Rhodopirellula bahusiensis: one gene and its partner. The protein of the gene in region 2 binds, or shares a complex with, the protein of the main gene of each other region. Links are inferred from orthologs where the notes say so. Each region holds a gene or a part of one and is shown on either strand. Other genes may lie near its edges.

Region 1 (15,553 bases), on a different replicon or contig from region 2:
TGCCCATTTGCTTTTGATAACTTTGTGCCAATCGCAAGCCCGCGATTTTTGCCAACGCGTACCCTTCGTTGGTAGGTTCCAACGGCCCGGTCAAAAGTGAGTCTTCCGTCATCGGCTGCGAGCACTCACGTGGGTAGATGCAAGTGCTTCCAAGAAACAGTACTTTCTCCACACCAGCTTTGGCACATGCACTGAGTTGATTGACGACCAAACGAAGGTTCTCGTCCAAGAAACCAACCGGATCGGCGATATTCGCTGCAATTCCGCCGACCTTTGCCGCCAGCAAAAACGCGTGCTTCGGCCGATGTTGCACGACGAAGTCTTGCACCGCGTCTGCTGAGCAAAGATCCAGTTCACTTCGCGTCGGAGTCAACAGATTGGTGTAGCCCTCAGATCGTAAATGCCGCGTCAACGCTGCACCGACCATACCGGCAGCACCGGTGATCCATATCGGTTCGTCTTGCCGCACTGAAAATCCTTTTTCTTGGGGCAGATTTCGTCATGATTCGCTTAGTCGCTCAATCGACAGTTTCCCGAGTGACTGAAGGCTCTTGTAGGAAACGACTTGTAGCAAATTCAATATCAATTCTTCTTTCAGGCAGCGTCCCTGCGGGACCGCGTAGCAATTTGAAAACGATAGATCGGTCGCAGCACTTCTCTCTTGACTCGATCAGCCACAGGCCTCTTTTTGCCACCACCGATCGTGCTGCCACCCAAATTCGCGGACACTTCATGCACGCACGAGGGTTGCATCACCACCACGCGAACTCCGGTGACCCATCGCATTTGAATAAAAGCATCCACGGGACGATCGATCTGCTCCGAAGCGTCCAGCAACTTTTCAGCCGCCAACCGCGTCACCAATTGCGCTGATGTCCGCAGCGGAATCACATCAGGACACAGCAGCGACCACTTCGACTGTTGAGCCATGACTCGGTGAGGAGACGAAAACGGACGCACTTGGAATTGAACGTAGTCGCCCGGTTTCGCATGATCACTGGCGAAAGCGAGCGATTCCTCAAATCCGGGCTCGAGTTCGATGTCGTCCTCGACGACCAACGTTTGCTCCCAACCTTCATCAACGATGCGTTGCCAAATTCCTCGATGACTGAGGAAGCAACCGACTTCGCCGACGTTCAGCGGAAACGGATACGAGGGTGAATGCAGTCGTGGTTCTACCCAACGTTGCAGTTCATCGTCCGCCAACAACTTGCCATCCACGGCGTCGTGAATTTCACATGGCACCGGACACGTTTGAAGAATCCGTTGAACCTGTGGCTGTCGCGCGGTCGCTCGCCGCAGAGTGACAACGAGTGCTTGAGACACGTTCATGTTTTCGACCTCGTGGGGAATCCATTCGAGTGCGTGGTCGTGATTTGTAAAATCGTCGCCAGAAGAATTGTCGCTCACCGTTTCAAAACAGCGTCTTAGGCTGCCGCCAGTGCCGGAACGATCGCTTCTGACTCCGCTACTTCGTCGTCCCATCTTGTATCGTACCGCAGCCAGTAGTCACGGACCCAATCCACGGGACCATGACCAAACTTACGTTTTGTCCCCCAGCGGTAATCGCCCTCCGGAACGACATCAATCGGGCGAGGGTCACCGTGAAAGACCACGACTTTGGCTTTTGCAGGACGTTTGATCTTCGGGGCAATCTGATTGAGTGGGTAGTACTTCAGGCAGTGCCACTTGAAGCTGGCCGTCCATGCAAATGGCCAGTAATTCACGTCCCCAGCATTCTCGGTCAAGAAATCTTGATCAAGACAATAGCGATCGAAACACTCCTGCTGGTGCTCGTTGAATCGTCGAAACAACTCAACTTGCTCACCTGGATAAAAACCTAGAATGGATCCCTGCACGCCGCGGTCAGGACGCATCGCAAGTGGCACCAAACTCCAAAGCGTTGGATTCCATTCCCGCAAGGCGTGAAAACCACGCTTGGCTTCCAAGCGATCAAAGAACCCGTCCAGGTTCTGGTTGATCACAACGTCGAGATCCAAGTACAGCGTTGGCTCATCTGCGGGCAAGACTCCAGGTGCCAGAATCGACAGTTTTGGCCAACACCCCTGTTCTCGATACTTCAGAGGAATGCCTAGATCAGGCATCTGAATTCCTTCGACCCCATCAGTTAATCCAGCGACATTGTCGGTGACGCATACAAAACGATGCGGCTGGTTCAAATTCGCCGCCACTGCATTTCGCAAAACGGTGACATACGATGCGGGAAATGCGTCCAACCAGCGAGTGCAGACAACCGTCGCCATGGTCTCGCCTTCCTTGGTGAGAAATGGGCATAGGAACTCCCGTCCAACGACGAGAAACATGTGTTTCTCGCGGAGGTTAGCGAAGTCGGTTGTTCGTGACCAGTCCGATTGGGTGTGATCACTCAAACGTGCGCAGCTTGCATCCTCTCGGTGTCATGCAGCCATTTTCTCTGATCCTTCCACCACGGTCGGCGCCGCCATCTCTTTCCGATCGGGACTGAGGCCTCGGACCATTTTGATCGCCCGATCCATGCCATTGACGCATGCGTGTTCCGTTCTTGAGTCAGGGCCACCGTAAATCGGCAAGTGACGGCCAACTCGCCCCGCCGATTCGCGAAGCAAGAATTCAGAAACAGCGGGGTGGCTATTGAACACTTGGATCACGAATGCCAAGGATCCCAGGGTCGGAATCGCACCTATCACCAAAGCCTGAGTGTGAGGCGTTCCGTCGTGTCGCGACACCCAAGCACTTTGCAAAGTCACCATCGTTCGCATAACCGGAAGAATTAAAAACGGTGCGGCCGCGTACCACCAACTGCCTCCCGACAAAGACGCTGCCATGCCGGTCAATTTCAACATGGAAACCACCGGTGAAAGCGTCTTGATCGCTAGGTGCTTGGCCATTCCGCGTGCGTAAACGCCGACGCCTGGTTCATCAAATTCAGTTCGCAATTGACTTCCGGTGGAGAAGTCCAGCCAGCGTCGCGATTCCCAGCGTCGAACCGCTCTGTGAAACAACCGGCGAGCCGATCGAGACTGATGATGCCGACTCGTCAGAATCGCCAACGCCCGCCGCTGCCGCAGGGTTCGAACCCGGGCGTCCGTCACGAAGCGATGGCACGCAGACGGAAGGCACACCGCCAAAAAACTGTTGAGTTGAAACCGCAGAAGCGACTGTCGGAAATCCCTGGACACCCTGCCCTGTTCCTGCCAACGCCGCGTTTCCCGGTCCCGATGACAACGCATCGCAGATCGTCTGAAGCGGGAATCCGACACCAAACGACCGGCCTGACGCCGCACCCGCTCACTGCCAACCATCTTTTGAATCAAGCGGCCAAGAATCGGCAACAGACCGATCATCCAGAACCCCAGCCACCACAGCTGGTCACTCGCCAGCCGGCTTTCGGTCGCGTCGTCAATCGTTCGCTCGAGCGACCAACGCCCAATCATCTCTTTGCGATACAACGCCCGTCGATCTGCCGACGCCCATCGCCATGGCTTGCGAAACGGAGCAATTTCCGTGTCTTTCCAGGCGTTCGTGTGCGCGACGAGCCGGTCCACATCGTGCCGCAAATCTCCTGGGACATCCTGAACGCCAAGCAAAAGCAGCTTGGAATCCAAGTCATCAAACGGAAAAACGCTGCCTTGCTTCCAAGCCAGGACAAGATACCGAAGCACCAAAACCGCTGGGATACCTGATTCCAAATCAATGATGGTGGGTTCGATTCGATCGTGTCCCAGCAACTCTCCGTCGGGCTCAGCTTGACTGTTCGATCCATCATGCAGTCGCAACCGAGGCCGGTCGCGGAGCAACAAGTTCGCCGTGGAAACCAAAGCTCGCGGCGAAACCTGCCAGCCCGAACCATGCATTCCCCAGCCAACCAAGCGATCTTCCAGTTGTCGCATGGTGCCGACCAACTGGCTCATCTCGTCAGAGTCATTCCCTTTGACGATCGGCCCACGACCTTCGATCCACTCTGCCGCGAGCACCCAGGCCTGGCGAGGCCGATCAAAACGGACATACAGCGGTTTCGCGACGCGGACGTCGCTGCCGGCTCGCAGCAGTAACCCAGCCACCACCCGTCGCCGATAAAAGCTGGCCTGAATCGCATGGCGATTGGAACGGTAGGCAAATGGAGCGGCAAACGCGATTCGATAGATCAACCGGGTCAGCCGACCAGGAGCGAACACCTTCTCGACACAACGCGTGGTTGTTCCGTCCGCCCAGTGCGCATCCACCAGTTCCGCCGACGCAGCACGCCCTTTGCCGAGCACGCTCACACGCTGCACACGGACGGGCGCCGGATTCAATTTGTCTATCGCGAATACCAATGCTCAAGCCGCCCGCGATGTTCGTTCACGATCGAGTCGAATCGTTTCGTTGGGTTCATTCGCGTTGGCCGAGTTCGATGCCGAACCCTCAGCCGACTTCGACTTGCCCAAAAACAGAACAACCGTCATCAGCAAAAAACAGCAAGGAATCAGGAGTTCAGACAATTCCTCCACATGCCCGGCGGCGACCTTCCATTTGATCGGCAACACCACGCCGTTGCGTCCCAAAGTCCCCAATCCCATGTCGATTGATTTAGAGAACACAACCAAGAGGCAGGCAGCGATGGGCAGCACTCCCAGCCAATTCCCCGCCGCGAAGCGATTCCGAACAAGCGAGGCGTAGCGTCTGAACATTGAAACGACGATCACCGTCGCCAGAACGATCACCGATGCCGCCAATGCTCTGGACATCCACGACAAATCATCGCGCAGATAGAACGACGTTTTCAGGACACTGCCTCCCGTGAACCGGGAATGAAAATCCATTTCCCGGGCAAAAAAGAGGCACAAAACCGATGCGAGCAAAAAAGGATGACGCGGGCAGCGGATCGATGGTTTCCAAAGTTTCAGACCACCGGCCAGTAGCAAAATGGCGGCGACCACCAAATAAAGATACGCCGAAAGAGACTCGACCCAGCCGCCTTCGCTGATGATCGCATCCCTCAGGGGCGTTCCGACCCACAGCAAGGCGTAAGAAGCAATCAGAACAAGCCCGACTCCAGTGCCCAACGCGAGGGACAGCCTTCCAACCCCGGTTCGCCACATTGCGATATCGCGACCACCCCGCGGAACGAGCGGCTGATTCGGGTCGTGAAGGGACATCGGTACTCTTTGGAAAACGGGATGATTCAGGGAAGCGACCAGAACTCTCGAAAAGCTAGCAATGACTTCCAACCCTTCGGCTGCTCAGCCCTGGATCATCCGCCGCGTTTCGCTTCATCGAAAATTCATCATTTCACAACCATTCCGTGTAGAGCACAGCGTCGTCCCAATTCAAGAGGAACCCGACGCTTCCCTTCTTTCATTTTTCTTCGGCCGCTTGTTCAGTTGCGGCTTTGAGCTGGCAATCCATCGTCGCTGGGGACGAAAAAAGCATCGAAATCGCCACCGGAATCTGCAGTGCCCTCCAGGTCGTATTCTTCGGAAACCAAAGTCCCCAACCAAGCCTGGATTCGATTGGCTCCGTCGGCCTGCGAATGGTGCGTCGCAACTTCGCTGGCGTAATTGATCAGGTCGTAAACGCGAGCCTTGCTGGGGAGAATCCGGCGACGTTTGTCACTCAGCGCGTCCAAATTTGCCAACCCGTAAAGCTCGTTCAGGTCTCCTGCGAGCGAACGAAACCGACGAATCAAACCCTCTTGGGTGAGTTGCTGATCCCGGCGCAGCGATTCCAACAACTCATTCAGCCGCAAACACTCGTGCACCGACGCCCATGAGGTTTGGCTCGATTCAAACCGCTGACGCAGGGCCGCGTACCCGTCACCATTGTCGAACGATTCGATCGCACGAACAATGCAGTGTTCCATGTTCTTCCCGACTGGCACATCGCTGCGGAAAGCCTTGGCGTGTCCGATCATGCCATTGCTGCACACCAGCCGCAGCATCGACAAAAATAGTCGGGGATGCCCATAGCCATCGACCGGAGTCTCCAAACAAAACCGGTCGCGGAATTGATCACCACCGATCGCGAATTGTCGACTGCCACCGCGCGGCGCGTGTGTGCTCGTCACAACTCCATTGTGGTAGCGAATGTCTTCGCCACCGTTCCCATCCAGCAAACCACGGATGTCGTCGTACCGAATGATCGGGCGGTTGGGATTGGTCACCGCCAACAACTGATCCGCTTTCTTTGACGCAGAAATCGGCGCCCGAGCGATGCAGTATCGAAACGTCACATCATCTCGCTGCGACTGAATTCGAGAAAAGACTTCGTCGGGGCGGAAGTAGCGGAACACGTTTTCTGCGATTCCAAACCGGGTGAAGAACGAACGCCAAAAACGACGCGTGGCGACCACGGGTTGCCCGTCAATTTCCAGTTCACGCAAACTGATCCGGCCGCCGGGTGAGCGATGCACCGTTCCAACTCGGATATCACCGACACTGGCCAACGCGTAGCTGAATCGTGGGGAAGTTTCTGTAGCGGTCTTGGAAATGGTGGAAGTCGACATGGTGGAGTCCTTTGAGAAAGATGACGGTTGATGTTGGGATAAAAAAAGACAACGGTTTAGCGACCGAGTCGGTGCATGCGTCGACGAGGTCGGTGAGCGGCGATCAGCTTGGGCAAGCTCACATTGGCCTTCGCAACTCGCTTTCGAGCGGCCATGGCCATCGCATCCAGTTGGCGGTTGCCTGCGATGCTTCGCCAACCGTATTCCGTCCACAGATACTGCTCCGCGGGAATTGCGGTTCGCATCATCGGGTGCCGCGTGTGCCGGCACTGAACGACTTGCTTGATCGGTTCGTTCTCGCATTTGCGAAGCACGCGTCCCGCCATTTGAATCGTGGTGCCCTGCCCGCTTGGCCGACAGAACACCGTCTTCAACGCCGGACAGTCAAAACCCTCGGTGAGGATCGCCATGTTGATCAACACATCCGTGCGTCCTTCGCTGAAGTCCGCCAATTGCCGATCACGATTCGTCTTCGCGGTCACCACATCGCTGCGGATACCGGCTTGGTCCAAACGAACCTTCATTTCGTCACACTGCGTTTGCTTGTGAAAGAAAACCAGCGACTTGCCCCAACGCTCCGGTTCATCGATCAGCAAATCGGCCAGCGTCTGCGGCGAGTACTCCTCGATCGTGTAGTGGTGGTAGGCACTCAAAAACCCATCGGCGATCAAATGAGCGATGCCAGCATCCCGGATCACATTTTCAAAGCACAGTTTGATGCGATCGGTTCGATACGGTGTTGCTGACAATCCCAGCGTCCATCGCGGTTGGATCTGCCCATGCAAGTTTGCCATGCTGGTAGCGGCATCGTGCTGAGCCTCATCGATGACTAACAAGTCAACGTCTGGAGGATCTTTGTCAAACATGCTGATCAAATGCATGTCGAGCCCAAACTCTCGGCGGACGTTTTCGGCTTGAGCCTGAGCCAGTAAGTTCCGCCGCATCGCGACCCAGCCAACTCGGATGCCGAGGGTGCGTTGCATGACCGCGGCGATGGCCAAACCCATCACCGTTTTGCCACTCCCGGTGGGGCTCTCAATCAGGACGCTGGTCGGCTTGGAACCGACCTGCCCTACCCCGCCGTGAGCTGGAACGGACTCGGTTTCATCGCACCCAAACGCAGCCAAGGCCCGTCGAATGATGCGGTGTTGATACGGGCGAGGCTGAATCGCGAAGCCATCCAAATCGGCGTTGGAAGATGACTCGGACGGGGTCTCCGGCAAGATCGCAGTGGACATCGTGTTCCCTTTCTGCAGGTGTCAAAGTTGAACACCTGTAGTGATAGGGAAAGCTGTGACACGTTCGGTCACCGGATCGGATGCCTCGCCAAAACATCCATTTGCTGACAGACAATCGGGACTCTAAATGCGGTCAAATTCCGCTACGGAAAGATCCATTCAGCCACGTTTTGGCCGCGGAATTTTGGTGCCTTTGCTGGCCCCCTTTTTCTTGGCCCCACGACGACCGCGTCCACGACCGCCCGATTTACCGGCTGATTTCTCGTCGACAATTTCCACGTCCGATAGCGGTTTGCCGATGTGTTCCTTGAGTTGCAACACACGGTCGCGCAGCCTCGCCGCTCGCTCGAACTCGAGGTCTTCCGCCGCGGACAACATCTCCTGCTCGAGTTTGTCGACGTACTCGATGGTGATGTAGATCGCTTCGCCATTGTCTTGAGCCTTGCGAGTCGATTCCTTGTGGCTGGCCGCCTCGGTGTCGATGCCTTTGCGGATCGATTTGCGAACCGTCTTCGGCACGATTCCATGTTTGGCGTTGTATTCCATCTGGATCACTCGCCGACGTTCGGTTTCGTCAATTGCCAACTGCATGGAATTGGTGACTTTGTCGGCGTACAGAATCACGCGTGAGTTTGCATTCCGAGCCGCACGGCCAATTGTCTGAATCAAACTCGTTTCGCTTCGCAGGAAGCCTTCCTTGTCCGCATCCAAGATCGCAACCAGCGAAACCTCCGGAAGGTCGAGCCCCTCTCGTAGTAAGTTCACACCGACCAAACAATCGAACGAACCGGCCCGCAATTCTTGGAGCAGGTCAACTCGTTCAAAGGCATTCAATTCACTGTGCAACCAACGACACTTGACGCCTTGTTCTTGGAAGTAGTTCGCCAAGTCCTCGGCCAAGCGTTTGGTGAGCGCCGTGACCAGAACGCGTTCATCCCGTTCGGCACGGACGCGAACCTGTTCCAATAAATGCGTCACCTGCCCGCGAGCCGACACGATCTCGACCTCGGGATCGAGCAAGCCGGTTGGACGAATGATTTGTTCCACCACTTCGCCGCCGGTGCGTTCCAATTCGTAGTCGCTGGGTGTCGCACTGACGAAGCAAATCTGTCCGGTGCGTTCTTCCCATTCATCGAACTTGAGCGGCCGGTTATCGAGTGCACACGGAAGGCGGAACCCGTGTTCGACCAAAGTGATTTTTCGACTTCGGTCACCGGCGTACATCGCGCGAACCTGCGGCACGGTCACATGTGATTCGTCAACGAATGTGATGAAGTCCTTGGGAAAGAAGTCGTACAACGTGTCCGGAGTCGCGCCCGGTTCTTTGCCGGACAACGGACGCGAATAATTTTCGATGCCAGGACAATGCCCGACTTCGGCCAGCATCTCCAAATCGAATTTGGTTCGTGCCGACAATCGTTGAGCCTCCAACAATTTGCCTTGCGACTGAAAGACTTCCAACTGCTGCGTCAACTCTTCGCGGAGCATTCGGATCGCTCGTTGGATGCGATCTTCCGGCATCACAAAGTGCTTGCACGGATAGATGTAAAGGTGCTCGACCGTTTTGATCGTTTCGCCAGATGTCGGTTTGATCAGTGAGATTTTCTCGATCTCGTCTCCCCACATCTCGATTCGATACGCGAATTCTTCGTAGCTGGGCCACAGCTCGATCGAGTCCCCTCGCACGCGAAATTTCCCGCGTTCGAATTGGATGTCGTTGCGTTGATACTGCAGGTCAACAAACTTCAACAGCAAGTGGTCGCGGCGAGTTTGCTCGCCTTGATGAAGATCGACGACGAGCTGGCGATAATCGTCGGGCGACCCCAAGCCGTAGATGCTGCTGACCGAGGCGACGATGACGACATCGCGGCGGCTGACCAGTGAACTGGTGGTCGCCAATCGCAACCGATCGATTTCTTCGTTGATCGAGGAATCTTTCTCGATGTAGACGTCGCGTTGAGGAATGTAGGCTTCGGGTTGGTAGTAGTCGTAGTAGCTGACGAAATAGTGGACCGCGTTGTTGGGGAAGAACTCTTTGAATTCCCCGTATAACTGAGCGGCCAACGTTTTGTTGTGGCTGAGGATCAGCGCCGGACGCTGGACGGCATTGATGACGTTGGCCATCGTGTACGTTTTGCCTGTTCCAGTGGCCCCCAAGAGTGTCTGGGCGGTCTTGCCGCTTTGGATGCCTTCGATCAACTTGGCGATTGCAGCAGGCTGGTCCCCCGATGGTGGGAACGGTTGATGCAAATCAAAAGCGGCTGGCTCAAGTTTGGTGATGCTCATGCCAGCACTTTAGCAAACTGTCGAATCATTCGGCAAAGACCCGACCCATTCGGCAACGATCCAGCGTCCCTGATTCCCGACCTAGATTTCTCACGCACTGTCATGGCGAAGCTGTATTTCTACTATTCCACGATGAACGCCGGGAAATCCACGGTTTTTCTGCAGTCCAGTTACAACTATCGCGAGCGAGGGATGAACACACTGATCCTGTCTCCGGAGATCGACACCCGGTTTGGCAGCGGCAAAGTCGCCTCGCGAATCGGGATCGAATCCGAGTCGGTCTCGTTCAACACAGCGGACAATTTGCTGAACGTCGTTCGTGAACAAAAGCGAATGAAACCGCTGCACTGTGTGCTGGTCGATGAGGCTCAGTTTTTGACGCGAATTCAGGTCCGGCAGCTCAGCGACGTTTGTGACGACCTCGACATTCCCGTGTTGGCGTACGGATTGCGCACTGATTTCCAAGGCAATCTGTTCGAAGGCAGCGAACACCTGCTGGCTTGGGCCGACACACTGACTGAGCTCAAAACGATTTGCCACTGCGGCCGCAAAGCCACGATGGTGCTTCGAGTCAGCGAATCCGGCCAAGTCATTCGCGACGGAGAACAGGTGCAAATCGGAGGAAACGAACGCTACCAAACCGTTTGCCGCCGGCATTTCAAAGAGGCGATCTACCAGCGCAACGAAGACGACCTGCCGCTGCTGGACTCGAACGAACCCCGCCAATCGGAGCGTTAAGAATTCGCGACGAATCGCGGGTGTCCGCGGTGGATGCGTCCTACCCCGCACGAGCCTCGGTCGACTATTCTGGGTCCATGCAAGTCTCACAAGAATTGATCGATCGCGTTCTGCGACTCGTTCACGCGGCGGAATACCGTCCCAGCAAACCCAAACAAATCGCCGCCCTGTTGGAACTGGACGCGGACGGTTACCGCGAAGTCCGTCGGGTGATCAAACAATTGGTCCTCGAAGGCCGATTGATCTACGGCGGCAACCACTTGGTCGTCGCTGCCGCGGCGGTCGGAGGCCCCACCGACCAAATTCGCGGCACGTTTCGCCGAGCCATGGGCGGCGGCTTTGGTTTCGTTCGCCCTTCCAGCGGTGGTGGCAGTGCCGACGCGGATGTTCCCGAGGATGTCTTTGTTCCCCCGGGCATGACCGCCGGAGCCCTGGAAGGCGATTTGGTCGCCGTGACAATCGAACCCAGTCGCCGAGGCGGGACCGAAGGCAAAGTGGTGGAGGTGTTGCAACGAGCTCGCCGTCAATTCACCGGCACGTTTTTTTCCGCACCGCTGCCTGACCAACCCGGTTCCGACACGATCGAAGGTCCGGTCGTTTACCTCGATGGCGTTCATTACGAAGCACCGGTCAGTGTCGGCGACGTGCGAGGTCTGCCGCTGCAAGACGGTGACAAGATCTTTGTCGAGATTGTCGACTTCCCCGATGAAGAATCTGGCGGCGGAGAAGCCGTCATCCTCGAGCGTTTGGGAAGCAGCAAGAACCCGGCGATCGACACGCTGACGATCATGCGGCAATACGCGTTGCCGGACGAGTTCTCCGAAGAGGTTCTCGACGAAGCTCGTGAGCAAGCCGATGCGTTCGACGACGACGTCGTTCCGACGGACCGCAAAGACCTCACGGACATGCTGACAATCACGATCGATCCGTTCGATGCACGTGATTTCGACGACGCGATCTCACTGCAACGCGAAGACGGTCGATGGCGGTTGTGGGTGCACATCGCCGACGTCAGCCACTTCGTTCCGCCCGGTGGCAAACTCGATGTCGAAGCACGCCGTCGCGGCACCAGCGTTTACCTGCCCGACCGTGTGATCCCGATGATCCCCGAGATCATCAGCAATCACCTAGCGTCCCTTCAACCCGAACGCATGCGTTTGGTGAAGACCGTCGAGATCGAAATGCTGGACGATCTGACGATCACTCACAGCGAAGTTCACAACGCCGCCATCCGCAGCGACAAACGTTTCAACTACGAGCAAATCGACCAGTTTCTCGCGTCCCCCGAAACGTTCCAAAAGGATTGGGGCGGCCCGATCTGCGAGCTGCTGACGCACATGCACAAGCTGGCGATGCAGATTCGCAAGCGTCGGTTCAAAGACGGCTCGCTGTCGATGGACATGCCGGACATCAAGCTCGAACTGGATCGCACCGGCAAAGTCAAAGGTGCCTACCAAACCGAGAACACCGAGAGTCACCAGATCATCGAGGAGTTCATGCTGCTCGGCAACGAAGCCGTTGCGACTTGGTTGGACGATCAAGAACTCAATTTCCTACACCGAATTCACGCACCGCCTGAACGCCGCAAACTGCGACAACTGACCAGCTTTGTCAAAGACCTCGGGCTGGGTTTTGACAATGTCGAAAGCCGCTTTGAAATTCAAGCGGTGCTGGACAAAGTCGCTGGCACTACACTGGAAAACGCTGTCAACTTTGCGGTGCTCAAGAGCATGAGCAAAGCGGTCTACGGCCCACACCGTGAAGGACACTACGCGCTCGACAAAGAACACTATTGCCACTTCACCAGCCCGATCCGCCGGTACCCTGACCTCAGCGTTCATCGATTGGTGCAGCGTTTGATCGAGAAGAAGTCCACGCCGGACGAATCATTCGCGGAACTTGTCAAACTCGGGCACGAATGCAGCGATGCCGAACGCAACGCCGCGCAAGCTGAACGCGAATTGATTCAACTGAAGCTGCTTCACTTCCTGAAAAAGAAACAGGGCGAAACGCTCGAGGCCGTCATCAGTCGCGTGTTCGCCGATGGCATTCACGCTCGCTGTTTGAAACTTCCCGTCGACGGGTTCATCCCGGTCACGGAACTTCCCAGCGATCAATATCGATTCGAACGCCGCGGGCAGGTCCTGACCGGATTCAAGGAAGGCAACCGGTTCCGCCTCGGCGACCATCTGACGGTTCGAATTGGCAAAGTCGATTTGCAAGACCGGCAGCTGTACCTCGACGTGGTAAAGAATCACTCCGCGGGCAAAAAAGATCCGCGAGGACCCGTTACCAGCAAGTCGAAGAAATCGCCCTACAAGAGCAAAAAGAAGAACGAGCGACGCGAAAAGAAGAAACGCCGCCGTCGTTGAAGCGGCGGTTCAAAACCAACCAACAATCCGTAGCACGGTGTTCCCCGACCGTGACATGATGCAGTGTGCCACGGTCGGGGACCACCGTGCTACGTTTTCTTTCATCGCTATGAACGTTCTCATTCTCACCGGTGCCGGAATCTCAGCGGAATCCGGAATCCCCACGTTCCGGGACGCCAACGGATTGTGGGAGGGGCACGCGGTCGAAGAAGTCGCCACGCCTCAAGGATTCGCTCGCAATCCAGAGTTGGTGCAAGAATTCTACAACCAACGACGGCGAGCGCTGCTGAACCCTGAAATCCAACCCAATGCTGCGCACGTTGCTCTCGCGGATTTTGAACGCGAACACGTCGAGAAGGCACGTGGCAATTTCCTCCTGGTGACTCAGAACATCGACAACCTGCACCAACGCGCAGGCAGTCAAAACGTGCTGCCCATGCATGGGCAATTGCTGCAAGCCCGATGCACTTACACGGAAGAGGTGTTCGACTGGACCGAGGACCTCGGCAATGACACGCCGCACCCGGAAGACCCAGACAACGATCGCATGCGAGGTTGCTTGCGACCCAACGTCGTCTGGTTTGGCGAGATGCCGATTGGACTGAACCGCATTGAGCAGGCAGCAACGAGTGCTGACCTGTTCATCGCAATCGGCACGTCCGGCGTCGTGTATCCCGCCGCCGGCATCGTGGCTCAAACGCCTCCGCACTGTCGTCGCATCGAAGTGAATCTGGACGACACCCCCGCGTCGAGTGCCTTCGATGAAACCATTCACGGTTCCGCCAGCGTTGAAATTCCGAAGCTACTGGATCACTTCAAAGCGATGTAGACGTCGGTGATCAGATTCTTAGTGTCAGTGGTTTCCGGATCGTTGCGATAGATTTCGCAGCCGACCGCTTTGGCCATCTTCATCTTCTTGTAGCGAATGAATTGGATCCCACCCGACCAAGCGTTCCCGAGATGGGCATAATCGCCGACGTGTCGAACCAGCAAAAACTTCCCGGCGGGAATCGTGTCCGCCACGCAGGCCGGCGGAACGGGCGTTCCCTTGTCGGCCAAATAACCCGCCGTGTAGTCGAACCATCGTTTGCGAAGGTCCGACGTCGTGTGATACAGGCTGGCCCATTCATGCACGCGTTCATCGTCCGCGTTGTAATGCGGTTTGACTCGTTCCAGCGTCGCAGCCATATGACAACCGATGTCGTCCATCGTGCATCCGCCGCGTTGACCGATGATCAAGCGATCGGGTTCGTTGACCACCCCTTTGATCTCAAGCTCTGAGAGCACTTCGCCGGTTTCCACCAATTGCTTGAGCATTAGCAACCCACGTTCGTAGTCCATGCCGACGAACGTCTCCATCATCGATCGCATCCAGAACAAGAACCAAGGCAACTTACCTCGCATGTGCCAGGTGATTTTCGAACCCGGTCGACCATCCGTCGAGACCGGTTCAATTTCAAATTCGACCTTGGATTCCGACTTGAACGGTTTGACAAAAGCCAAATCGGCCAACATGGATGCGTTGGAGGACGAGTTCTTCGGAGGCTGGAGTTCACGATGTGTCATCGAGCCCTCGCCAACCAATTCACCTTTCCAGTGGTAGGTCGCACCGTTCGCGTTTGGTGGATCGCTGACGGTCACTTCGGCTTCGGGATCCACTTGCAACCAGGGCGACCACCGAGTCCAAGTCGAATAATCTGTGACTGCATTGAAGACATCACTGACATCAGCATCGATGGTCTGGGAACGCTGAATATGAAAAGCAGGCATGGTGAATTCGTCCCTTCGGAGTGGCTGGCGTACCGACTCCGGATATCCTAGCAAAATCGCGGTGGAACAGCGTTACGACGCAATTTCCCGACCGAAACTGCTCATGAGTTTCGCCCGAATCAGTCCTGCTCACCTGTATAGTCGCCGGTTGGCCCGCCATTCGTTTTCAATTCAACGACCACCAACAATGGTCGGTGATCCGAGGCAATCGGTTCGTCCAGCACTTCGGTTGAGACGATCCGCCACGAGCTGGCAGGACACATCGCAACATAGTCGAGTTGTCGGTTGGGTGATTTCGCGGGAAAGGTATGCATCGATTCTGATGTCGAGACCTTCCACTTTGTTTGCAGCAATTGCATGGCCTCAGAAGCGGGCTTCGCGTTGAAGTCGCCCGCGATAACAGTCGGCTGGTCACCGTTGGCAAACAGTCGATTGAGCTCATCGATCTGCTTTTCCCGCAGGTCAGCACGAACGTGGTGCAAGTGGGTCGTCGCGAAACGCAATCGGGTTGAGTGAATCTGCATTTCAGCGACTCCGACGATCCGGCGTTCCCGGATGGGATCTCCGGGCAACCAGTGCACTTCGAGCGATTCGATCGGGTATTTCGAAAGGATCGCTTGACCATACTCTCCGCCGTCGTAGTCGATTTGCTTTGCGAATTCCCC
Region 2 (15,584 bases):
ACAGCAAACGATGAACGCCCTTGAAACCGCGGGGACGCAAACTCTTCGCCATCACGAACACCGAGCGTGTAAGCGTAGTGACCACCGGCGGTTTGTTGCAGCCATTGCAACCGAGCAATCGCTCGTTGCCCTGCCGCTTGTTCTTCCGCCGTTGTCGCACCTGCCACCGCGAAATGATTCAGATCCCGAGCGGCCTCGTCGAGCATCCGAAGTGTCACCATGGTGGGCACTTCTTCCGTCCCATCTTCAGGTTCGAAATCGCCATCGACCATTTGCAAACCGCCCGCATTCAAAAAATCAGACGAGCGAATCGAGGGGCAAAGTGTCGAACGTGAATTCGTCATCAAACCAGCCGCATGCAAACGCGGCGCGTAGACGCCGGCGAAGGCTTGATAGCCGGTGGACTCGACCGATGGCAGACGCGCTTCGGCGTTGCGAGTGACATACTGAGTCATCGCCATGCCAAGTTGTCTCAGGTTATCCTGACAAGCCTGCTTGCGAGCCATGAAGCGACCTTCCACCATCGACGGCAGTGCGATCGCCAGCATGATGCAGGCGGCTGTGAACGAGCCGACCCAATCTCGCCAAGTCCACGCGAGTGAATCAGAACCTTCCATAACCGGAGACAATTTCGGTGTCACCGGCGCGGACACTTTGGATTCGGCGGGTGTCGTCGGTTGATCGGGTTCGGCGCCGGGCATCGGCGGAAGCGGCGGCAGAGCGTCGAGCGTTCGAGCAACCAGGTCAGTGGGCGGCGGTTCGACGATCTCACAATCGTCGTGAAGCGGCCCAAGTTTGCGTTCCAAATCGGCCAGCATTTCTCTGGCCTCAGGGCTTTCCCGCAAAAGCTTTTCCACCCGCTGCATTTCGTCCGCTTCGAGCGCGCCTAGCAGATATCCAAGAAGATCTTCTTGCATCACAAAGGACGTTGCGTAAGCGGAAAAGAAACGCGAAAAACGGAGGGCCAACCCTGCAGTTCGGGCCCGACCCTAAAGATTACGGCCCGGGCAGCATGAGTGTTCGAGCGGGTCGGTTGAGGACCGAACCTCCGGTCGTACTGCGAACGAAGATTCCGATGTTTCGCAGCCAAGCCTGGCCCACTCAATCAGACGAAAGGATCGCTCGCGTGGTTCGTCCGATCGCCGCGGTCAGCGCAGAAAAAAAGCGACACCGAAGTGTCGCTTGCGTTCAAATCACGGCTGAAAAGCCGCGAACAATGGTTTCCAGAGATCAGACGCCAGGTTGTTCTTCGACCTCTCGCTCGCCGTCGTGGCTGTCGTCCCACAAACCGCTCAAACGATTGACTGCGGCGTGCAAACGGCTTTTGACGGTCCCGACCGGAATTCCCAGGATTTCCGCTGCCTCACGGTATTTCAGGCCCTGGTAGTAAACCAATTCCACGACCTGCTGCATCGGTTCACCGAGTGATTCGACGGCGTGATGCACCCAGCGACCGTTTTCTTCTTTCGAAGCCGCCGCCAATGGGTCGGTAATGGCTCCTTCCAGCTTTTCTGACCAACTGCCGCCACGATCGTCTTCTTGGCCGCTTGCGGGGCGATCCAAGCTGACCATTCGGTGACGCTTGTTACGACGTTGAACGTCGATCGCTTGGTTGGTCGCGATGGCGTACAGCCAAGGTCGAAAACGGCGGGTCAAATCAAACTGGTTGCACTTCAAGTGAACCTGCAAAAAGGTGCCTTGGAAGGCATCTTCAGCCATTTCGGCGTTACCGATGTAGCGACGCAGATACGCGTAAATCTCACGTTCATAGCGGCGCATCAGGGTTTCATAAATATCGCGACGGCCGCTGGTGCGATATTTCGCGACCAACTGCTCGTCGGTTTGTTCAGCGATGGGTTCGCTGGTGAAAACGTTTCCCGAATCCACCTTCGAATCAGCGACCGCTGCGGAAGTTGAAAAGTTCATGGAGGATCGATCAAAAAAGAGTATGAGTAGCACTCAGTCTACTTACAAATGCGTTTCGCCAAGCGAATAACCGCCAAAACGAATTCACATTCACGGGGACGAGCGTTGACAGGACAAGCCCACAAAGTGCCTTCAGACGCCCGTAAAGGCCATTAAGGGAAAACGCTACGACGTGCGTATTATCGCGGATTCGCCCCAAATGTCAAAGTCATCTTTGCGTTGAATTCACATCCTGCCTCGATGGCAGGCAGCGAATCCACGCTCAGGTAGGGGCAATTCGTGTTCCAGACCGCCTGGAATCGTTGCACCGGTCACTCGGGTTGGTCCGATTGTTCCGGAATTACCGAATGTTTGCTGGAAGTTGTGCCGATAACTCCGCCTGGAACGGTTTCTTCGTTCGAGATTGAACTCCTTTTCCGCGGTGTTGCCCCCAATTTGGCGGCAGTCTTCCCCGGAAACGCTTTCAACCTCGGTCCACGGCGGAACGGTCCACAACGGCGGGGTCGTTGGATGCAAAATCCTTTGGAGCATTCAGCAACTCAACAGCCACAGGACATTTTTATGGCTGGGCGTCCTCGCGTGAGCGGGACCCCCGGGGGGATTTTGGGGTCTTTGTGACCGCGGAGACGATTGCAATGCGACGAATTGCCAGGCAAAGAAACGAGCAACCCATGATGGCCCAGACCCCCGATCCCCAAATCAAACCCGGACCCAACCAAAGAACCGGACTGCGTGTGACCCTTGAGGACAATGGGATGACGGAATCATTCAGCGAAAGCGTGACGGTTAAATTACGAAAGCTTCGCGACTTGGTCTGTGGAGGCTTGATCGCCGCCGCAGTTGCCACGCCAGTCGCGGCGGCTCCACCCACTGCGGGTGATGAAATGGACTACGCGGCGAGCGGCTTCATGCTGCCTCCCGGTGTTCAACCAGCAGGAATGGTCGACGGCATGCCCGCCATGTCGATGCCACCGGGCTCGATGCCAGGTGCTCAGTCGATCGCCACCACCTTGCCATCGGCTCCGCTGATGATGCCCGGTGGATTTGGTTCGGCTGGCTACGCTCCTGCGGGATACCCACAACCTGGTTACGCACCCAATGGTGTGATGCCAGTCGGTTATCAAGGCGGTGGCTTCCTCGGCGGCGGGTACGCTGCCGGATGCGACACGATGAATTGCGGCTGTGGTGACTCCGGTTGCACCAGCGGCGAATGCGGTAGCAACTTCCAAGGTCTATTGCCCGCTGTGATGGGCGATTGCTGTGGATCATGCGGCGGTGGCGGATGCGGTGCCTGCGGTGGAATGGGCTCTTGCCTGACCAACGGCTCCCTCGGCCAAGGCGGCTTGCTCGGTAGCCTCAACGAGTGCGGCCCAGGCAGCACCGACTTTGGCATTCTGGCAGCCCACATCGGCGGCGGATTGGCAGCACTTTCCGAAGCCATGCGACCTTACTCCGAAGCCGGCAAATCAGCCCAACGCTGGTACGACGTTTCGGTGGAAGGATTGTTTCTGACTCAGGAACTGGACGGGTTCGCCGACGGTCGCGTCTTGACCAACGACGGAACCACCGGCACGCCGAATGTTGCCGACAATCCAGTTCTGACGCAGGACGACCTAGGTGACGATGATCTGGAAGCAGGTGCTCGCATCTCGTTCGCACTGATCTTCGGTGCGGGCTCGAATGTCGAGTTCACCTACATGGGCGGCCAAGAATGGGAAGGCTCCGCCAGTGCCACCAGCGCGACGAGCAGCCTGACCTCGATCTACTCCGGATACGGAACGACTCCTGGAGGCGGCTACGCCAACCTGGCGGACTTCCAACAGATCAGTTCACGATCGGAATTTGATAGCTACGAAATCAACTACCGTCGTCGGACAGTCGGCCCCTACGGTCGCTTCCAAGGGTCTTGGTTGCTCGGTCTGCGGCACGTCGTCTTTGACAACGCATTCGCATTCAACGGCTCGGGGACTCCCGCCAGCACGATCGCCGATTTCCAGCAAAGCTTCGACATCGACAACCGATTCTTTGGTCCTCAAGCTGGCGTCGACCTGTGGTGGAACGCCCATCCAGGAATTCAGCTGGGTGCGGAAGTCAAAGGTGCTTGGGTTCAAAACGACTTTGACCAAACGGCTCGGATCGGCACGACACCAGGCGGACTCGAAACGCGCGAATCAAATGGACAGGACGGTACCTTCATCTTGGACTTCCAAGCGACTGGTATCTACCGATTCTCGCACTCACTGTCTCTGCGTGGTTCGTACCACTTGCTGACAATTGAAGACGTGATGGCAGCTCCACTAGACAATAGTTTCATCGACGATTTCCAGAATAACGGTGCGGGTGTGTCGGCCCCAACCGCGTCGGAAACCTCGCTGACCCTGAACGGTTTCGCGGCTGGTCTAGAATACATGTGGTGATTCGATCGGCGGACTACCGCCAACCAATCACTCTCTGAAAATCTCGCACAGGGGATCGGCCATCGGGTCGGTCCCCTGTTTGCGTTGCCCAGTTCCCCTGGGAACGCTAATCTTGCGTCATGGATGCCATCACAAAAGACTTGACCGACGCACAAGCCGAAGCGGTCCAGCACATCGACGGACCTCTGCTGATCATCGCCGGACCCGGCAGCGGTAAAACTCGCGTCGTCACCCACCGCATTGCGTACATGCTGCAAAGCGGGATCCGCCCGTGGCAAATCGCGGCGTTGACCTTTACCAACAAAGCCGCGGACGAAATGCGGTCGCGAGTCAATCTGCTCGCCCCCAACCAACCAGTCTGGATGGGCACGTTCCACCGGTTCTGCGCACAACAGCTTCGGCGTTACGCACCGATGGTCGGCTTGGCCGAGAACTACTCGATCTACGATTCGTCCGACTCAAAATCCGCGATGAAGCGTGCGGTCGCGGCCGCTGGTGTATCGACCAGCCACACCTCGCCCGAGCAAATCGCATCGGCGATCTCCAATGCCAAGAACCGGCTGATCACTCCCGAGATCATGGCTCAACAAACCGGCCGCGCTGGCGACACCGTCGCAGCGAAGGTCTACCCGGTTTATCAACAACAATTGCTGACCGCCAACGCGGTCGACTTCGATGATTTGCTCTTCCACTTCGCTCGGTTGCTGCGGGAAAACCCCGAGGTGCGATCGAACTTGGACGAGAAGCTCAAGTACATCATGGTCGACGAGTACCAAGACACAAACTTGGCTCAGTACGCGATCGTGCGAGCACTCTCGGTTGATCATCCCAACCTCGCCGTGACGGGCGACCCCGATCAATCGGTCTATGGCTGGCGTGGCGCCGACCTGAACAACATTCTGGATTTTGAAAAGGATTACCCGAGCGTCAAAACGGTTCGCTTGGAACAAAACTATCGCAGCTCACCCGAGATCCTTCGTGTCGCCGATCAACTGATTCGGCACAACCGCCGTCGCAAGCAGAAGAACCTGTTCACCGACAACCCAACCGGCGAAGCGGTCACGCTGCGACAGTACGAGGACGGTTACAAAGAAGCCGACGGCATCGCCGATGAGATCGCCAACCAAATGATCGCGGGCAATGCCGAACCGCGAGATTTCGCGATCATGTGCCGGATGAACGCGCTGACGCGATCGATCGAACACGCCCTGCGAAATCGTGGCATCCCGTATCAGATCGTCAACGGACTGGAGTTCTATCAACGCAAAGAGATCAAGGATCTGCTGGCGTATTTGCACCTGATCAACAATCCCCGTCACGACGTCGCGTTGCAACGAGTGATCAACACGCCGACGCGAGGAATCGGTGCCAAGACGCTGGAACGGCTCCAGCGTTTTGCCGACGACCACCGCATTCCAATGTTGGACGCCGCTCGCCGTGTCGACGAAATTGATTCGCTATCGAAGCGAGCAAAAACGCTGGTGACATCGTTCATCCGTCTCTATGACCGACTGTCCATCAAAGCGACCGCGACGCTGGAAGATCTACTGCGGTACCTGATCGAAGAGATCAAGTTTGTTGCTTACCTCGAACGCACGACGCCTGAACAACAAGACAACAACCCGATCGCCAACGTCGATGAATTCATCTCGGCGGCTGTCGAGTTTGATCAGATGCACCCGGAAGACGGTTCACTCGAAGCGTTCTTGGAACAGGTCGCATTGGTGTCGGACACCGACGCATTTGAAGACTCCAACAACCGTGTGACCTTGATGACTTTGCACGCGGCGAAAGGGTTGGAATTCCCTCGCGTATTCATCATCGCAGTCGAAGACAACCTGCTGCCGCACCGCCGCAGCAAAGAAGACGAGACTCAGCTCGAAGAGGAACGTCGCCTCCTATTCGTGGGCGTCACTCGAGCCGAGAAATGGCTGCAGATCAGCTACGCGAAACTGCGAAGCTTTCGTGGCGAAAACCAACCGGCGATCCCCAGCATGTTCCTGGGCGAGTTGCCTCGTGATGAAATGCAAGTCGTCGAAGTCAAAGGAAGTCGCAACTTCTTTGACGATGCCTATGACGACGAATACCCGGACTCGTGGGATCTGGTCCAAGAGCCCGCTGCGGTCACCGACACCGGCCCTGCTGGTCAAACTGACGTGGCCGATGGACCACGCATCCTACCGATGACGGACCAATCCGCGATTCCGGATTTGTATCACGACGACGTGCCGCCACCGAAGAAAAAGAAGCCCAAGGTTTCCATTCAAACCGAACTCAAGACGGCCAGTGATCTGCTGCAATCCGGCGTCACGCCGCTGGGTGCTTACCGCGAAGGCAGCACGGTCCGCCACAACGAATATGGCGAAGGGACGATCATCGCCCTCACCGGAAAAGGGCCCAAACGGACTGCGAAAATTCAATTCGAAGAGACCGAAGAAACCTTTCGCCTTGCGTTCGCAAAAATTGAATTGGTGGAGCGCTGACTCCCCACTCTAATCAGCGATTCGCGAGGATTTTGGGCGGCGCGCACTCGTCGGAATTGGCGGAGCATCTTCGGCAGCAGACATTCCCAAACTGTTGCCAATCTTCTCTTCCTTTCCAGTTCAACGTTGCGAACCCATGCGTCTCAGCCTGTTCTTTTGCGCCGCCTTCTTGCCCGCGATGGTCATGTCCACTCAAACTCACGCTGACGAATCCTCGGACACAAGCCTGTCCTCACAACTGAAGCAAACTGCCGAAAACGCGACCAAACGCTACCCGGCAGAAGTCCTGAAGACGTTCCAAGGTGGAGTCGACCAAGTCCGTGCCAGCGGCATTGAAAAGTCCGCCAAGCAAGTCGGCGATTCAGCCGCCGGTGCGACCTTGAAAGGCTGGGACGAAAACGAAGTCACGCTCAGCGAAGTGTGGTCCGAAAGCCCGGTCATCTTGATGTGGTACCGCGGCGGATGGTGCCCGTACTGCAACCTGCAATTGCGAGCGATGCAAAAACAACTCTCCGCGATTGAAGGTGCCGGTGCAAAGCTGATTGTCCTGACGCCTGAACTCCCTGACAAGGCGAAGGAAACGGCGGAAACAAACGACCTCGATATGCTGGTCTTGCACGACCGCAACAACGAGCTCGCGAAGAAATTCGGCATCGTGTTCGACTTGCCCGAATCCATTGTCCCGATCTATCGAGACAAACTGCAACTCGCCAAGTTCAACGGCAACGACGCGATGGAACTGCCTCTTGCTGCGACCTACGTGATCAACACAGACGGGAAGATCACCTACGCGTTCTTGGATGCGGACTACAAGAAACGGGCCGAGCCAACCGACGTTGTCGCTGCGGTCAAGAAACTTCAGTAGCTGATGTCAAACGACCCAACGAAAAAACGCACCTGCGAGTCGCTCGCAGGTGCGTTTTCGATTTGGTTCTTGAGCAGGCTTCAGCTCACACGGTCAAATCAGTCAACTGTTTGACTTCTTCGGCGGTGAATGGGGTGGCCAGTCGAGCGCCCATTTGAGCGACCACACGAGCGGCGGCGTGCGAAGCCAAGTGGCCTGACTGACGCCAATCCAAACCGTTGGTGATGCCGTACAAGATGCCGCCGGCGTACATGTCACCTGCTCCCGTCGTGTCGATCGCTTTGACCTTCACGCCTTCGACGGGAATCGCTTCGCCGCCGTGCATCAGGATCGAACCGTTTGGTCCAAGCGTCATCGCGACGTTCTCAGCCGACTCGTGGATCTTGTTCGCACAGGCGATGGGGTCATCCAGACCGGTCAGGCTCTTGGCCTCTTCTTCGTTGCAGAAGAACAAATCGACGGGGCCACGAATCAGGTCCCACATCTCATCCTTCATCATGTTGACGAGGAATGGATCCGAGGCGGTGAAGGCGACTTTGACATCGTTCTTCTTTGCCAGCTCAATCGCTTTGTAAGCGGCCGCTTTGGTTTGTTCGCCGGTGAACAAGTAACCTTCGATGTAGACGTACTTGCTGGCCGCGATCACCTCTTCGTCGATGTCCGCTTCTGACAACGCGGTCGACGCGGCCAAGTTCGTCAGCATGGTTCGCTGAGCGTCTTCGGTGATCAACACGGCACACGTTCCGCTTGGCGTGCCCGGCTGCGGATCGACGTCGATGGTGACCCCGAGAGCCCGCAAGTCTTTCAAGAAGAATTGCCCGGTTTCGTCGTCACCGATCTTGCCAACGAACGCGGCTTTGCCACCAAAGTCCGCGACCGCAGCGATCGTGTTGGCGGCGGAACCACCTGCACAGCGAGACAGCGACGGCAGGTCAAATCGGCTCAGCACGGTCGCTTGTTTTTCGTCGTCGACCAGCGTCATGATGCCTTTGTCGAGCTTCAATTCCGACAGCAAGTCGTCGGCAACCATTGTCTGAATGTCAACGAGAGCATTGCCAACCGCGTAAACATCGTGCGTCATCAAATTCAACCAGAGAGAGAAAGAACGAGTTCGTCTGCACCCGCGAATTGGCTACCTCTGGGCAACTTCGCATCCGCCGGGCGGGCCCGCAGTGTACCCGCGCGAGACGGCTCCGCCAGCCAGCTATACTGACGCGGTTCCCCATCCCACCCCAACTGTCCCCACCATCTATGAACACCCCACATCGCCTTTTGGTTGCCATCACGACGGTTCTTGGTTGTGTGCTTCCGGCTTCCTTCGTCCAGTCTCAATACGATCCTCACCCCGCCGGAATCGACTACCAAGAAGACTACCGCAATCAGTTTCACTTCAGCCCCAAATCGGAGTGGATGAACGACATCAACGCGTTGATTTACGCCGATGGCCAGTACCACATGCTGTATCAGTGGGGCAAAGCGATTCGCCACGGTGGCTATGCGACCAGCCCCGATCTGCTGCACTGGGAAGACGAAGGCGTTGCACTCATCCCGCAAGAATCATTCTTGCCCGCGGAAGCCGAACGCAATGTCAGCGGAGCACAGGTCTACTCCGGAAGTGGCGTGGTGATCTCCGGAGAGACCGCCAAAAAGATCACCGGGTCAACCAAAGAAGCCATGGTGATGATCTACACCGGAACCAAGGCGGGAACCTGCATAGCATGGAGCAACGATGGCGGAACCACCTGGCATGACTACTCCGGCAATCCGGTTGCCAATCGAACCAAAGGAGCCGATCCCCGCGACCCGTGTGTGTTCTTCCACGAACCGACCAACAAGTGGATCCTCGCTTTGTACGAGAACGGAACGACGCTCTATGGGTCGGATGATTTGGTCGAGTGGAAACAGCTCAGCAACATCGACTTTGGGTTCGAGTGCCCGGACATGTTTGAATTGCCACTTGATGGAAACACTGACAACAAGAAGTGGGTCCTCCACGACGCGAACGGTTCCTACTTGGTTGGCCAATTTGACGGAGTTCGCTTCACACCGGAACAAGAAACCCTGGTCATGGATGTTGGACCGGACTTCTACGCCGGCCAAACCTTCTTTCGGCCCAACCTTCCCTCGGGCGATGTCATTCAAATCGCTTGGAACGATCACTGGAACGGCGGCATTGGCGAAAGCCCGTGGGAACGTAACGCAACCTTCCCAGTGAAAATTGGCTTGGTCACTCACGAAGGAAAGATGAAAGTCACCCGCACACCGATACAAGCGATCAAGACGATTTACCAAGACACTACGACTTGGACCAACAAAACGATCACATCGCAGGATGAAAATGGTGGGCTGCTGAAGGACGTTCGCGCGGAGGCGTTTGACTTGACCGCCACGTTTGATCTGAGCGACACCAACGCCGATCAACTTGTCTTCCAAATCGCCAACAAAGAAATCGTCTACGACATTGAGAAGCAACTGTTGCTAGGAAAGCCACTCAAACCGGACGACGACAACAAGCTCACCATCCGCATGCTGGTCGACTGGAGCTCGTTGGAAGTCTTCTCGGCCGGGGGCGTGTTCTCCTACAGCGAGCAGTTTGCCTTCACCCCCGACGATGAGTCCGTTCGTCTTTTCACTCGAGGTGGAAAGGTTGCCTTGGAAAAGCTGCAACTCAACCGAGTCAAAAGCACTTGGTGAGACAGCGGCGGTGGTGCTCGCAGGACGCTTCCCAACTGGACATCGCCTTTCAGGGCGGACACTCACTTCAGTCGGCGAACAAGGACGACAACCCGGCGTCGAACTGGCCTCGTGTCAGCACCGTTGGCACGCCGGCCTCGCGGGCTCCCTTCAATCGGGCGACTTGCACGTGCGGTCCATATGCGACCACGCGAGCCTCGGGACACACCCGTGAAACTGTTGGCATGAGCTCCGCGACGACTCCGTTGCGAGTCGACAGGTCAACAATGACCCATCCGACGTCTTCGTTGGGTTCTTCCGGCAATCGCCCGGCCAACGAAAACGTTTTGTCAGCCGATTCGCAGGCGGCACGAACTCGCGAGGCAAAAATCAAATCGCCAGAGAGGAATAAAACGGTTGATTTCATGGATGATTCCGGTCGATAAACGATGTGTCAGGATACAAGGAAGAATGAGCGAGAACGCAACCGAAGACAAGCCGACCGAACCCAGTCCTCCGACATCATCGATGTACAAGGAGAAGGTTCTGAAGATCCGCACCACCGTCAACGTCACGTTGGCGGAGAAAAAGGAGCCGCTTCGCAAGATCCTGGCCTTGGTGCCCGGTTCGATGCTGACCTTTGACGTGCACTGCGATCGGCCGCTGACGCTGCGTGCGGGTGGACACCCAATCGCCACCGGCGAAACCGTCAAGATTGGTGACAAGTTCGGTTTGCGAGTTCGTGAAATCGGTGTTCCCAAAGAAGACTGATCCGCGAAAGAACCAACCGCGAAAACGAAAAGGCCCGCCTGAAATCATCGAACTGATTTCAAGCGGGCCTTTTTTCGTTTCATTGCCAAACGATCACGAGGTCGACGGCTGGTTCACTCGCCCTTCACCGGACGACCGAAGAAGACCGCGCGATCGATGTGGAAGATGCCCGTTCCTTCCAAGCCAATTTTGATGTAGCTCGCGACCGTGCCCTCGGGAAGTTCGACCTTCCATTCGGCCTGCGGTGCGTCGCTCTTCCAAACACGCGTCCAATCCTTTCCGTCGTTGGACGTCCAAACGGCCAATCCCTTGGCTCGGTCGTGGAACTCCTCGTCACGACGGTTCGTGATTTTTCCACGTACCAATTCGGCCGGGTTCGCCAACCGAAGAATCACCGCGGGATCGGTAGCGGGCTGTTTCGAGTGAACTGCGAAACGATCTTTTCGCACGCCTTCTCCGCTGAACAAGTGCTCCGCTTCGCGGTTCCAAACGGCAGGCCAATCGCCAGGCACACTGATCATTGAATCACGAGTCACCTCGATCAGATCCCCATCTTTGCGAAGAGGGTAATCGGTGTTCGGGTTGGTCGCGATCCACTCACCACCCAAGAAGGCCAACAGATCCAAAAACTCACTCGGAGCAACCGTTTCGGTCAGGCCCTCGGGCATGCTGCTGGCCTTCATCGGTTTGCGAATCTCGATCTCTTCCTTGTCGATCACTTTGGTTTTGCCGTCGGCGATTCCCAACGAGATCGTCTCGTCGTCTTCCTTCAGGATGAAGCCGCCGATGGCTTCGCCGTCATAGGTCAAAATCATGACGGTCTCGTACCCCTTGGCGATTTCCTCGTTGGGCCACACGATCGAACGGATGATATGTTCCTTTGTCATTCGTTCGCCAATCTTGGTGAGTTCCGGCCCGAACTCTTTGCCAAGCTTGCCGTGCAGGTGACAGGCGGAACAAACACGCTGGAACACTTTGGCGCCGGTCTCGGCATTTCCGCGAGACGCTGCGACAACCTTTTGCAATGCGACCAATTGGTCCTCTTGCTTGGCATCGACATCGGCCAGAATCTTCAATGGCCGATAGACTTCCGCGCCTGGACCGGTCGCGATTTTGTACTCCTTCAAGTATTCCGCTGCCTTGGGTGGCAACGAGCCAATCAGTTCTTGGATCTCGGCTGAGTCGCCATCCCAGTGCGTCGACAGTGCCGACATGGTGTGTTCCAAGACGTACTGAATCCATTTGTCGGCAGGTCGATCGATACCGGCCAAAGCCACACGAACACCAACGGGATGATCCATCAGGCTGGCAGCTCGAAGCGATTCAAGTCGCACGCGAGCGTGGTCGTCTCGGCCGGCTTCCAGAAGGAACTGCACGAACGGAAGATCGACCGACAATTCGATTTGATCCGGTGAGTTGGCTTGTTCGTTGCCGGACAGAAAACGCCATTCGTTGCCAACGACGTGGGTCGCGGCGGCACGTTGTTGGAAGTTGCCTTCCGCCAGGACTTTTCTCGCGAGATCCAACTCGACGTTGTGGAACGCTTCCTGTACCCAAAGGATTTCAAGAGCCGCTTCGGCAGTCGGATTGTCCTGCAACCATTGCTTCGATGCGGCAACCACTTCGTCGGCGGGACGGCTGAGCAGAGCTCGACGAGCACGGTAACGGGTTCGCGTCTCGAACGCCAACAATTGATCCATCACCTCGATGGTCGGCAAATCCGACTGGGTCACAACGTCGAGCAAAGGACGTTCTTTGTGACGCATCCGGTAAATCCGGCCGTGTTCGTGATCGCGGTTTGGATCTCGTTGCGAGTACTGCATGTGACCGATCAGGGCGTTGCACCAATCACCAAACCACAACGCTCCATCCGGTCCGATCTTTGGATCAACGGGACGGAAGAACATATCCGTGCTGACCAACAAGTCATCGGTTCGCTCGCCGGTCAAACCCGCTTCATCATCTTGGTCGCGAATTTCGAACGCCGGCATCCCGTGCATGTTGATCACACAGGCGTAGATCAAACGATTGCGGAACTCTTCTGGGAACTGACGTGAGTGCAGGATTTCGTTGCCTGCCGCCGGGCGAATTCCGTGGTTGTTAAAAATTGGCTCCAACGTTTTTCGCGAACGCACCTCGCCGCCCGACAACGCGTTCGTCCAGTGGTGCTGGGCGTTCGTGCCGTCGCCAACAATCCCGTTGCCATATTGATCAAAGACGAGGCACCAAGGGTTGTACTGACCAGGCGTACGGAAGTGCGTCAAACGCAGGCTTTCCAAGTCCCAAACGTAGCTGCCCGATGCACCCGCTTCGCGGACGGGTCCCCAAGGTGTTTCGACCGTCGTCGACATCGCGATGCCTTCCTGCATGTGCAGGCGACCGCCATTGGAATACTCCCATGCGCCCATCGCATGGTGAGTGTCGTCGGTTCCGATTCCGTCCAGCATGTGCGTGACTTCATCGGCCACGTCGTCGCCGTCGGTGTCACGCAAAAACAGGATGTGTGGCTCGTCGATGACCAACACGCCGTCTTTGTAAAATTCAAATCCGGTCGGGCAAATCAGCTTGTCATAGAACGGTTTGCACTCGTCCGCTTTGCCATCGCCGTCGGTGTCTTCGAAGATCAGCAAACGGTCACTTGGGCGACTGCTGCCCGGCAACCACTGCGGGTAGTTGACCATGCACGACACCCACAACCGACCACGTTGGTCGAAAGCGATCTGAGTTGGGTTGGCCAGTTCAGGAAAGTCTTTCTCGCTCGCGAAACATTCGACCTCGAACCCTTCGGGGATTTCCATCTGAGAGATCGACTGTTCCGGCGTCGGGTACTCCAGCGTCTTGGGCTCACGCATCTCACGAAAGCCATCGTCGCGAGAACCGAACATGGTTTCGGGAATGAAGACTTCACCGGTCTTCGAATCGTCCACTTCGTCCGGTACATCACGACCTGCGGACATGTCCCACAAGTGTTGATCGCGAACCTCGACCATTTTGCGGATCTTTTGGAACTCACCGGGGAACGTTTCCGTGTCCCAGGTGCGTCGTCCGCCGTAGACATACCAACCGTTCAACATTCGATAGTCTTGTTGGTGCAACCAAGCTTTGTCGTTGACGACTTGCCGCATCGATTCGAAACGTTCTGCTCCCACAGCAGGTCCCGCACCGTCGAACAGTGCCGCATCGATCATCAGCGACACAGCTTCATCGCCGGCTTCGTTCAAGTGCATGCCATTGGTGGTGAACTGACAACCGGATTCTTGTTGAAACAGCTCGGCGGTCGGAGTGAACACATCAACAACATCCAGCTCACGTTGCTTGCCGACTCGTTTGACCGCGTCTGCGTAGGCGGCCAAGTAACGGTTGTGGAGCGAACCATCCGGTTGCAATGGATTTCCGCTGGGCTCGAATGCGATCGGCGTGACCAAAGCGAACTGGACCGGTCGTCCGTCTCCGGCAAACTGTTCTGCCAAACCATCCAGGTAAGCGTGGTAGTCCGCCTCAAATTTCGCGATTTGTTCCGCGTCGTCTCCGACGAACGATTCGTTCATGCCGAAGAAACACAGGAACGCTTGCGGTGCAAAGACTTTGAACGGGTCGTCGATGACGGTGTAATTGCCTGGCCGCTGTTGCTTGGCGACTTCATCGGTCGGCCAGCCAAAGTTGCGAATGACCAGCGGATTGTCGCTGGTTCGCAAATGCAGCATCGTTTCCAAGTGCCCGAAAAGGCTCATTCGCTGCGCCGTTCCGTTGCCCACAAACGCCAAACGTGTTTTGGCAGGTAGCTTGGACGGGTCCATCGCCGAAGCGTTCCGACCAGTCAGCGTCAGAGAAAACGCGACGGAAATTAAAAATAGAACGACCAAAGACGGCATGCTTCGAGCCTGGGAAGATTCCGGCCGCTGGGTCGGGACCAACCTGGCCGTGCGAGTGGATCGAGACCGCAGAAACGCGAGGGAATTCATAAAACGCATGGAAAAAGCGAGAGAGACGGGGGGATTCGAGGCGGGCGATGCCGGTTTGCGGAACGAGAATCGCAACGGCAACGTATTGGACAGGATCTTACCCGATTCTCTTGCCAAGTTGGCAGTGGATTCCCCCCTTCGTTTGAGCCCGAATTGATGTTCTTTCGACTCCTCGCCCTCCTGATCATCGTGCCCTTCATCGAGCTGGTTTTGCTGCTGCGTTTGGCGGATGCAACCAGCTGGCTGACCACGTTGATGATTGTCGTCATCACCGGAGTGATCGGATCGTTCCTGGCTCGCCGCGAAGGTTTGGCGACTTGGTTTCGTTTCCAATCCGCGATGTCGCAAGGCAAGATGCCCAGCCGCGAAATTCAGGATGGGTTGATGATCGCGTTTGCATCCGCGTTGTTGCTGACGCCGGGTTTGCTGACCGATGCACTCGGCTTCACGCTGTTGACTCCTCCCGGGCGAAGGCTGATTGGCGGAT

What was found.
Region 1: the proteins of CEE69_RS28295 (region 2) and uvrB are in contact, whole or in part, in a crystal structure (PDB 7EGT), measured with the Thermus thermophilus proteins. The link is inferred for Rhodopirellula bahusiensis from one-to-one orthologs. Residues at the interface, in WP_096412145.1 of Thermus thermophilus: His654, Arg656, Phe657, Gln666, Asp668, Glu669, Lys680, Arg681, Leu682, Ser683, Lys685, Tyr686, Ala687; in WP_096411307.1 of Thermus thermophilus: Glu23, Leu25, Arg26, Asp27, Gly28, Glu29, Arg30, Phe31, Arg55, Glu326, Asp327, Phe328, Glu379, Ser382, Gln383, His398, Gly400, Arg401.

The regions. Positions count from the first base shown.
Region 1 is NZ_NIZW01000007.1:345,201-360,753, forward strand. What follows is about bases 7,446-10,442. They hold uvrB (excinuclease ABC subunit UvrB), read right to left. Parts: upstream 10,009-10,442; coding sequence 7,882-10,008; downstream 7,446-7,881. Other genes in these bases: CEE69_RS11060 (DEAD/DEAH box helicase), read right to left, coding at 7,446-7,722; CEE69_RS11070 (thymidine kinase), read left to right, coding at 10,111-10,442. Outside these bases: CEE69_RS11030 (GDP-L-fucose synthase family protein), read right to left, coding at 1-469; CEE69_RS11035 (glycosyltransferase family 25 protein), read right to left, coding at 595-1,332; CEE69_RS11040 (glycosyltransferase), read right to left, coding at 1,428-2,264; CEE69_RS11045 (hypothetical protein), read right to left, coding at 2,418-4,295; CEE69_RS11050 (hypothetical protein), read right to left, coding at 4,320-5,138; CEE69_RS11055 (DUF932 domain-containing protein), read right to left, coding at 5,360-6,484; more of CEE69_RS11060, read right to left, coding at 6,541-7,445; more of CEE69_RS11070, read left to right, coding at 10,443-10,746; CEE69_RS11075 (ribonuclease R family protein), read left to right, coding at 10,824-13,118; CEE69_RS11080 (SIR2 family NAD-dependent protein deacylase), read left to right, coding at 13,228-13,947; CEE69_RS11085 (SRPBCC family protein), read right to left, coding at 13,929-14,888; CEE69_RS11090 (endonuclease/exonuclease/phosphatase family protein), read right to left, coding at 15,008-15,553. UniProt on the Escherichia coli protein: The UvrABC repair system catalyzes the recognition and processing of DNA lesions. A damage recognition complex composed of 2 UvrA and 2 UvrB subunits scans DNA for abnormalities.
Region 2 is NZ_NIZW01000034.1:41,636-57,219, forward strand. The notes cover bases 4,117-7,144. They hold CEE69_RS28295 (ATP-dependent helicase), read left to right. Parts: upstream 4,117-4,462; coding sequence 4,463-6,826; downstream 6,827-7,144. Other genes in these bases: CEE69_RS28290 (BBP7 family outer membrane beta-barrel protein), read left to right, coding at 4,117-4,343; CEE69_RS28300 (peroxiredoxin-like family protein), read left to right, coding at 7,011-7,144. In the rest of the region: CEE69_RS28275 (hypothetical protein), read right to left, coding at 1-917; CEE69_RS28280 (RNA polymerase sigma factor), read right to left, coding at 1,231-1,926; more of CEE69_RS28290, read left to right, coding at 2,598-4,116; more of CEE69_RS28300, read left to right, coding at 7,145-7,691; CEE69_RS28305 (adenosine kinase), read right to left, coding at 7,777-8,772; CEE69_RS28310 (glycoside hydrolase family 32 protein), read left to right, coding at 8,943-10,385; CEE69_RS28315 (histidine kinase), read right to left, coding at 10,453-10,791; CEE69_RS28320 (FliM/FliN family flagellar motor switch protein), read left to right, coding at 10,836-11,135; CEE69_RS28325 (PVC-type heme-binding CxxCH protein), read right to left, coding at 11,249-14,932; CEE69_RS28335 (FxsA family protein), read left to right, coding at 15,254-15,584. UniProt on the Escherichia coli protein: A helicase with DNA-dependent ATPase activity. Unwinds DNA duplexes with 3'-5' polarity. Translocates on single-stranded DNA with 3'-5' polarity. Initiates unwinding more efficiently from a nicked substrate than double-stranded DNA.